DNA from 2 places in the Isoptericola sp. b408 genome. Region 1 is predicted to be linked to the other one. Evidence: riboswitches for the same ligand, from Rfam matches in the RefSeq annotation. Region 1 holds a riboswitch; the other holds the start of a gene.
What was found. Region 1 has a riboswitch for S-adenosylmethionine ahead of Q6347_RS01945 (hypothetical protein). Riboswitches for the same ligand answer to the same signal wherever they lie in the genome.
Positions count from the first base shown of each region.

Region 2: linked by a shared signal. The riboswitch ahead of Q6347_RS02965 (aminotransferase class V-fold PLP-dependent enzyme) and the one ahead of Q6347_RS01945 (hypothetical protein) in region 1 are both predicted to bind S-adenosylmethionine.

Region 1 covers NZ_JAUQYQ010000001.1:408,662-413,067, forward strand. The annotation lists gene Q6347_RS01930 (sensor histidine kinase) at 1-368, opposite strand, end outside; gene Q6347_RS01935 (DUF4352 domain-containing protein) at 696-1,445, shown strand; gene Q6347_RS01940 (PepSY domain-containing protein) at 1,480-2,172, opposite strand; SAM riboswitch class IV at 2,251-2,369, shown strand; gene Q6347_RS01945 (hypothetical protein) at 2,438-2,734, shown strand; gene Q6347_RS01950 (nuclease-related domain-containing DEAD/DEAH box helicase) at 2,797-4,406, shown strand, end outside.
Region 2 covers NZ_JAUQYQ010000001.1:649,178-653,583, reverse strand. The annotation lists gene Q6347_RS02970 (amidase) at 1-1,136, shown strand, start outside; gene Q6347_RS02965 (aminotransferase class V-fold PLP-dependent enzyme) at 1,143-2,567, opposite strand; SAM riboswitch class IV at 2,599-2,714, opposite strand; gene Q6347_RS02960 (rhodanese-like domain-containing protein) at 3,011-3,466, shown strand; gene Q6347_RS02955 (O-succinylhomoserine sulfhydrylase) at 3,463-4,406, shown strand, end outside.

The DNA of each region.
Region 1 (4,406 bases):
GTGCGTGCCACCACCCACGGCAGCGCGAGCAGCGGGGCCACCGCACCGAGCGGGCTCACGATCCCGACCGCGGCGGTGGCGAGGCAGACCGCGACCGGATACGCGGCTCTCCACCACACGGCCGCCGCCACGCCGGACGCGACGACGATCCACAGGAGGAACAGGGCGCTCTGCGTGGTCGCGGCCACGGCGGGTGAGTCCATGGCTGCACCGGTCACGGCGCAGAACCAGGTGACGGTGACGGCGCCGATCGAACCCCAGGTGCTCCAGGGCCGACGACGGCGTCCGGGCTGCCAGGGGGCGGCGACCGTCGTCGGGTACGAGGCGACGGCGTACGGACCGTGCTGCTGGTACGGATGCGGCGCCACGCCGGGGTACGGGGCCGGGGACGGCGGCACGGAGTACGGGCCGGGAGGCGCGGCGGCGTACGGGTCGCCGGGGCCTCCGGAGCCGTGTTCGCCGAAGGACCCGGATGCCGGCCCGTGGGTCGGTTCGGCGGGACTCGACGACGGCGGGTACATGCTCGGCAGCGTACGGCCCGCCACCGACGCCGGGCGTCACCCGATCGGGTCGGCCGGGAGGCCCGAGGGTCCCCCGATGGGGTCGCCGGGTCCGACCGCCCGGGGGATCCGTGCGGGGACCGTCCGGACCGAGGATCGATCTCGTTCGATCACCGGCCCGACGAAGGAGCGATCATGTCCGACCAGCAGCAGCACCCCGAGTGGTCCCCGCAGCCTGCGCAGCAGCCCGTCCCTCCGCAGCAGTCCCCCGCGCAGCCCGGGGCGGACGCGCCCCGGAAGAGCTGGTTCGCCCGTCACAAGGTCCTGACGGGCCTCGGCGTGCTGGTCGGCCTCGCGATCGTCGGCAGTGCCGTCAGTGGTGGCGGTGAGGAGGATCCGGCGGTTGCCGGCACGACGGCCGAGGTTTCCTCCGAGGACAGCGGCACCCAGGAGGACGCCCCCGCGGAGGACCAGGAGACGACGGACGGTGTTGACGACGCCGCGGGCGACGAGTCGGGTGCCGAGGAGCAGGCCGACGCGGACGCGAAGCCGGCGGGAATCGGGGACCCGGTCCGGGACGGCAAGTTCGAGTTCACGGTGACCGAGCTCGAGCGCGGCGTCGAGAAGATCGGCAACGAGTACCTGAACACCGAGGCCCAGGGGAAGTTCGTGCTCGTCCACATGTCGGTGGAGAACATCGGCGACGAGGCGCAGTACTTCGACGGCAGCTCGCAGAAGCTCGTCGACACCGAGGGCCGCACCCACTCGGCGGACTCCGAGGCGGCGATCTACCTCGACGACTCGAACAGCTTCCTCAACGAGATCAACCCCGGCAACACCGTGGACGGCATCGTCGTCTTCGACATGCCAAAGGACGCCAAGCCCGCGACGTTGGAGCTCCACGACTCGGCCTTCTCCGGCGGTGTCGAGGTCTCGGTGAAGTGACGCCGGCCGTGGTGGCCACTGGCGATGACGGCCCTCAGTCGTCACGCCAGACGGCGCCGGTGGTGACGTCGACGCGGTAGTCCACGTCGTCGTCGCCCAGGCGCACGGACACCTTCCACAGAGCGGTGCCGTCGTCCTCCTCGAGCTCGGCCTCGTCCAGGATGCCGCCGGACGCCTCGACGACGCGCACGATCGCCTGGCTGAGGCTGACCCGTGCGCTGCCGAGGGCCGCGCGGTCGTCGTCGTCGAGATCGTCGCGCTTCGTGTCCGTCGGAGCGACGCCGGTGGTGTCCGCCTCCGCCTTCACCTTCAGCCGATCGTCGCCCTGGGCGAGCTCCAGCTTCCACTCCGCGCCGTCCCCGTTGCCCTCGACCGCGAAGGCGCCCGCTCCGAAGCTCGTCTCCATCGCGGCGATCGTCTGCAAAGCGCGCTCGGTACGGGGGTCGAACGTCGGGCGCTCGGGTTCGGTGGGCGTGGGGGTGCCCGACGGCGTCGGGGACGGTTCCGCTGACGGCTCGGGCGACGGGGTGCTCGGTGTGGGGGAGGCCGCCGACGTGGTCGGTGTGGATGCCGCGGGTGCGGCGTCGTCCGGTGCGGGTGCCTGTACGGAGGAGCAGGCCGCGAGGGTGAGAGCGGCCGCGAGGGTGAGAGCGGCCGCGACGGCGACCGCGGTGGCGGGTACCGGCCGTCGGGCTGCCGGGGTGCGGGGCGCAGGGCTGGGCGGCATGCGGGCCATTGTGGCGAAGACTCGCCGGAGCGGGACAGGGTTGCGGTCCGCCTGGGATGTCCGGTACACATCGGTGCAGGTCAACGAGTGATCGGCGACACGTCCTCCGCGTGCCGGTCCGGCAACCGCGCTCCTCGCGCACGGTGCCCCAGGAGGAAGACCGGCCCCGCGCTGATCGGTGTGGGGAAGTGCGGGGTCGTCGATGGCCTCCGGGGCACAGGTGTGTCTCGGGCCATCGGCCGGCTCCTGGGACGAAGGAGGAGCGATGCATCCCGAGCTCGACGAGCGGATCCTGGCCCGGCTGCCGTGGCTGATCCACGACAAGCACCGCGGCAGCTACCACCTGATGATGCTGGGCTGCGCGGTCCGTGACCTGGACGGCCGCGGGCTGCGCTCGGTGGACCGGCACCGCCTGACGTCGTGGCGCTCCGGCCTGCGGGAGCTGAACGCCGTCGTCCAGTACGACCCGAAGACACCCGACGGGTTCTCTCTGGTCCCCCGCCTGGAAGGCGACGGTGACCTGACGCGCCCACCGATGCGCGGCGAGGGTGAAATCAGGTGACTCGGCGAACCAGTCCTTGGCCGGTGCGTGACCGGGGGCGTCCCGTCGGGTACGAAAGGGACATGCCGCGCACCTACCCCCCGACACCCGACTTCCCGGACGACGGCGGCGCGGAACGGGCGGTCTGGGAGGCGCTCCGCGAGCAGCTCCCGGACGAGGCCGTCGTCTGCCACGGGGTGCACCTGCAGGAGGGCGACCAGGAGTACGAGATCGACCTGCTCGTCGCCTGGCCCGGTGTCGGGGTCGCGGCGATCGAGGTCAAGGGCGGGCACATCGAGCGTGCCGACGGCGCCTGGTACCAGGGCAGCGGGCCGGCACGGCACCGCATCGACCCGGTCGCGCAGGTCCAGGGCTCCCGGCACGCTCTGCAGGCGCTGCTGCAGGAGCGGGGCGAGCTCGCCTCGAGGGCGCGCACGGCGCACCTCGTGGCGTTCCCGCACCGGTACGTCTCCGGCGGGTGGGACTCCCTCGACCTGCCGCGGGACATGCTGATCGGGCGGGACGACCTCGAGCGGTCCGGTGGGGTCGCCGAGCACGTCAAGCACGCCGTCGAGCGTCATGGGCAGGGGTACGAGCCGCTGGACCACGCGGCGGTGGACGGCCTGGTCGACCTCATCGCGGGCGGGTTCCCCAGCCAGTCGGAGCACCTGACCCGTGCTGTGGAGCACGAGACACGGCTGGAGCAGATGACCCGCGACCAGGTGCGCATCCTCGACGCGCTGTCGCAGGTGCGGCGCATGCGGGTGCTCGGGGGCGCGGGCTCCGGCAAGACCTACCTGGCGCTGGAGCAGGCCCGACGGCGGACCCGCGCGGGTGAGCGGGTGGCGCTGCTCTGCTACTCCCGCGGCCTGGGGCGGTACTTCCAGCGGATCACCGCGATGTGGCCGCGTCGCGAGCGGCCTGCGTACGTCGGGCTGTTCCACGACCTGCCGGTGTCCTGGGGCGCCGCCGGTGGGCGCGACGACGACCCGGACTACTGGGAGCGGCACCTGCCGCTCGAGCTGGGGCGGCTCGCCGGCGAGCGCGCGCCGGAGGAGCTGTTCGACGCCGTCGTCGTCGACGAGGCGCAGGACTTCGGCGACCTGTGGTGGCCCTCGCTGCTGCGTTGCCTGCGGGACGCCGAGTGCGGCGGCGTGTACGCGTTCCTCGACGACGCCCAGCGGGTCTTCCCGCGGGACGGGCGGGTGCCGCTGGAGCTGACGCCCGTGACGCTGGACGAGAACCTGCGGTCCACGAAGCAGATCGCGCAGGTCTTCGGATCGCTGTCCCCGGCCGTCGTGAAGCCGCGCGGGCTCGACGGGCCCCCGGTGCGGCTCGTCGACGTGCCGGCCGACGAGGCGCTGGACGCTGCCGACGACGCCGTCGAGGCGCTGCTCGACGAGGGGTGGGATCCCGGTGACGTCGTGCTGCTCGCGACGGGGCGGCGTCATCCCGAGCAGGTCAACGAGGTGGAGCTCGGCGGGCACGCCGCCTACTGGGACGCGTTCTTCGCGCAGCAGGACGTGTTCTACGGGCACGTGCTCGGCTTCAAGGGGCTCGAGCGGCCCGTGGTCGTGCTGGCGGTCAACGGCATCCGCGACGTCGAGCGGGCCCGGAAGATGCTCTACACCGGGCTGTCGAGGGCGCGGACGCTGCTCGTCGTGGTCGGGGACCGGTCGTGGATCGAGGAGAT
Region 2 (4,406 bases), 240 kb from region 1:
ACCTCGACGCCGCCGGGATCGTCAGCCTGGGCAAGACCGCGACGCCCGAGCTGGGGTTTCCCGCCTACACCGAGCCGCTGGCGGGGCCGGTGGCACGCAACCCGTGGGACCTCGCGCGCGGCGCCGGCGGCTCCAGCGGCGGGGCGGCGGTCGCGGTGGCCGCGGGCCTGCTGCCCTTCGCCCCGGGGTCCGACGGCGGGGGGTCCGTGCGGATCCCGGCCGCCGCCTGCGGCGTCGTGGGTCTCAAACCCTCGCGCGGCCTGCTGCCCGCGGGGTCCGGGATCGAGGCCCTCGGCGGCCTCGTGGTCAACGGACCGATCGCCCGGACGACGGCGGACACGGCGCTGCTGCTCGAGGGGATGCTGCGCCGCACCCCGGACGGCCACGTCGACCACCGGTTCACGCTGCGCACCCCGGCCGCGCACGCGGGGTCATACCTCGCGGCCGCGCTGCGCGGCGAGGTCCCCGGGCGGGACGACGACGGCGACCGGTTCCGGGTGGGGGTCACCACCTGGAACGCCTGGGACGACTACTACGACGTCACCGTGGCGCCGGAGGCACGGGCGGCCCTCGACGCGGGCGTCCGGGCGCTGGCGGGTCTCGGGCACGGCGTCGAGGAGCACACCTGGGACCCGGTCCCGGAGTACGGCGACGCCTTCCGCAGCCTGTGGATGGGCGGCGCGTCGGCGGTACCGATCGACGACGACGCGGTGCTGGACCAGCTCGAGCCGCTGACGGCATGGCTGATCCGCCGCGGCCGGCAGGTGCCGGCCCGCGAGCTCGCCGAGGCCCTGGCGACGCTGACCCGGTTCGAGCGGACCCTCATCGCCGGGATGGGCGACCTGGACGCCGTCGTCACTCCCGCCCTGGCGATGACGCCGCGGCCGATCGGCTGGTTCGACGCCGCCGACCCGGACCACAACTTCGCCCAGCAGTGCCAGTACACGCCGTTCACGTCGTGGCTCAACGTGGCCGGGCTGCCCGCGATCACCGTGCCGACGCACTGGACGGCGGAAGGGCTGCCCATGGGGGTGCAGATCATCGGCCGTCCCGGCGGCGAGGTCACGCTGCTGGCGCTCGCCGCCCAGCTCGAGGACGTGCTGCGCTGGCCGGAGAGGCACCCGCCCGTCTGGTGAGGCCGGTCAGTCGGGGACGCAGGCGAACGCCTCGTCACCGCCGGGGCCGGCCGTGGCGAGCAGGCCGTCCAGCCCGGACCCCTCGGGCACCGGACGCGGGTCGTCCACGACGACCCACAACCCGTCGACGACGGCGTAGTCGGCCCGCGGCCCGTCGGCGACGAGCGCGGCCACGGCGGCCACGAGCCGCTCGACCTCCTCGCCCGCCGTGCCGGCGCCGACGGACGCGCGGACGGCCCCGGCGCGGTACCCGAGCCGGGTGAGCAACGGGTGCGCGCAGAAGCGACCGTCCCGCACGCCGATGCCGTGCTCGGCGGACAGGTAGGCGGCGACGTGACCCGGCTCGTAGCCGGACACCGTGAACGTCACGACGCCGACCGTGTCGGGGGCGTCGGGCCACAGCCGGATGACCTCGACGCCGTCGATCGCCTCCAGCCCGTCGACCAGCCGGGCCCGCAGCGCGTCCTCGTGCTCGCGCAGGGCCACGGTGTCGACGGCGGCGAGCGTCTCGCAGGCGGCGGCGAGCGCCACCGCACCGAGCACGTTCGGCGAGCCGGCCTCGTGGCGGGCCGGGCCGTCGTGCCAGTCCGTCCCGTCCACGCGCACGCTGCGCACCGCGCCGCCGCCGGCGAGGTAGGGCGTGCCGGCGTCCAGCCAGTCGCGGCGGCCGACCAGGGCGCCGGCACCGAACGGCGCGTAGGCCTTGTGGCCGGAGAAGGCGACGTAGTCGACCCCGGTCTGCGCCAGCGAGAAGCGGCGGTGCGGCACGAGCTGGGCGCCGTCCAGCACCACCCGGGCGCCGGCGCCGTGCGCGGCGGCGACGACGTCGGCGACCGGCAACGTCTCGCCGGTGACGTTGGAGGCCCCGGTGACGGCCAGCAGGGCGTAACCGCGCCCCGCGGACGCCCCGGCGGCGAGCTCGTCCCGGACCGCCGCCAGCGTGGCGGCGACCGTGCCGCGACCGGTGAGGACCGTGGCGTCGGTCGCGCGCTGCCACGGCAGGAGGTTCGCGTGGTGCTCGACGTCGAGGACGAGCACCCGGCCCGGGCTCCCGTCGGCAGCGGGGACGCACCCGGCCAGCAGGTTGAGCGCGTCGGTGGTGTGGCGCACCAGCAGGGTGAGGTCGTCCGGGCGGGCACCGACGAACTCGCCGATGGTGGCGCGGGCGGACTCGTACAGCGTGGTGGAGACCTGGGAGAGGTAACCGGCACCGCGGTGCACGGAGGCGTAGAGCGGCAGGGTGCGGGTGACGCGGTCGCCCACGGCCTGCAGCGCGGGCGCCGAGGCGGCGACGTCGAGGTTGGCGTACGGCACTCGCCGTCCGTCGACCAGCGGGGCGGGGGTGTCGTGCCCGAGGACGGGCAGCACCGGCGTCAGCACGTCGACCCGGTCGGCCTGCGGACAGGCGGGGCTCTCGGCGATCGTGGTCATGGCGTCCTCCTCGGTGTCCCGGGGAGCCGTCTCCCCGCGCTTGCCCGACGCCGGTCGGCGCCGTGCCTGGTCGTCACCCGGGGCACCCCGCCGCGAGGGGAGGGTTGCCGGCCAGCGAGCCGGGGCTTGGCGCTGGCGCTCTTGACCTGGTGCCAGGTTCACGGATCGACGCCGGGGTGTCAACAGATGGTCAGATGGTCTCGCGATGTGGTCGTCTCGCGGTCGAGCAGGCCCGGGGCGCGGTGTGGCGTCCACCAAGCGAGACCGACGTCCCGCTTCATGGACGCCGTCGCGTACGATCGCAGGGACCATCCCGAGCGGCCGAGTGACGTGGCACGTCGACGCCGCAGCAACCCCGCGGGACCGGCCGCCGTCGTCGACCGCGACGAGCGAGCCCGGGACCGGGCGCGGGTGCTACCGCCACGACCGATGGGAGGAGTGCCGTGACCGCACCGATCGAACCCCGACCCGCGCAGGGCTACGCCGGCGACCTGACCCCGCAGCAGGCGTGGGACCTGCTCGCCGCCGAACCCGGCGCCGTCCTGGTCGACGTCCGCACCGAAGGCGAGTGGCGCACGATCGGGGTGCCCGACGTCGCCTCGCTGGACAAGGCCACCGTCTTCACGCAGTGGGTCACCGGCGACGGCCGACCCAATCCGGGATTCCTCGCCGAGCTCGAGGCCGCCGGCGTGCCCACCGACCAGCCCGTGGTGTTCCTGTGCCGCTCCGGGCAGCGCTCCATCGGCGCCGCCCGCCTGGCGACGTCGGCGGGCTACGGCCCCGCCTACAACGTGCTCGAGGGTTTCGAGGGGCCGGTGGGCCCGTTCGGCGCCCGCGACCAGGCCGGGTGGAAGGTCCGCGAGCTGCCGCACACCGCCTACGCCGAGCCGACCCGGTGACCCGCACCGAGATCCCCACCGGTCCCGGCCCGAACCCCGAGCCGTACGGCGGCGCCGGCCACGCGCCCCTGCCCCCGACCGCACGTCCCGCCACCCTCGCGGTCCGCGGCGGCCACCGCCGCTCGGACTTCTCCGAGACGTCCGAGGCGATGTTCCTCACCCAGGGCTACACCTACGACTCCGCCGCCGACGCCGAGGCAGCGTTCGCCGGCGACCACTCCCGGTTCGTGTACTCCCGGTACGGCAACCCGACGGTGCGCACCTTCGAGGAACGCCTGCGCCTCATCGAGGGGGCCGAGGCCTGCTACGCCACCGCCACCGGGATGTCCGCGGTGTTCACCACGCTGGCCGCCCTGGTGCGCAGCGGGTCGCGGATCGTCTCGGCCCGTGCCCTGTTCGGCTCCACGAACGTCATCTACGACGAGATCCTCGCCAAGTGGGACGTGCAGGTCGACCTGGTCGACGGGCACGTGACGTCGCAGTGGGAGGAGGCCCTGGCCACCCCCGCCGACGTCGTCTTCTTCGAGACACCGTCGAACCCCATGCAGGAGCTCGTCGACGTGCGGCGCGTGTGCGAGCTCGCCCACGCCGCGGGTGCCGTCGTCGTGGTCGACAACGTGTTCGCCACCCCGGTCCTGCAACGGCCGCTCGAGCTGGGCGCCGACATCGTCGTCTACTCGGCGACCAAGCACGTCGACGGCCAGGGCCGGGTGCTCGGCGGGGCCATCCTCGGCCCCCGGGAGTTCCTGTCCGGACCGGTCGAGACGTTCCTGCGGCACACGGGGCCGTCGCTCAGCCCGTTCAACGCCTGGGTGCTGCTCAAGGGGCTGGAGACCCTCGACGTGCGGGTGCGCGCGCAGAACGCGAGCGCGCTGCAGCTCGCCGAGTACCTCGAGTCCGCCGACGGCGTCACCGGCGTGCGCTACCCGTTCCTGGCCTC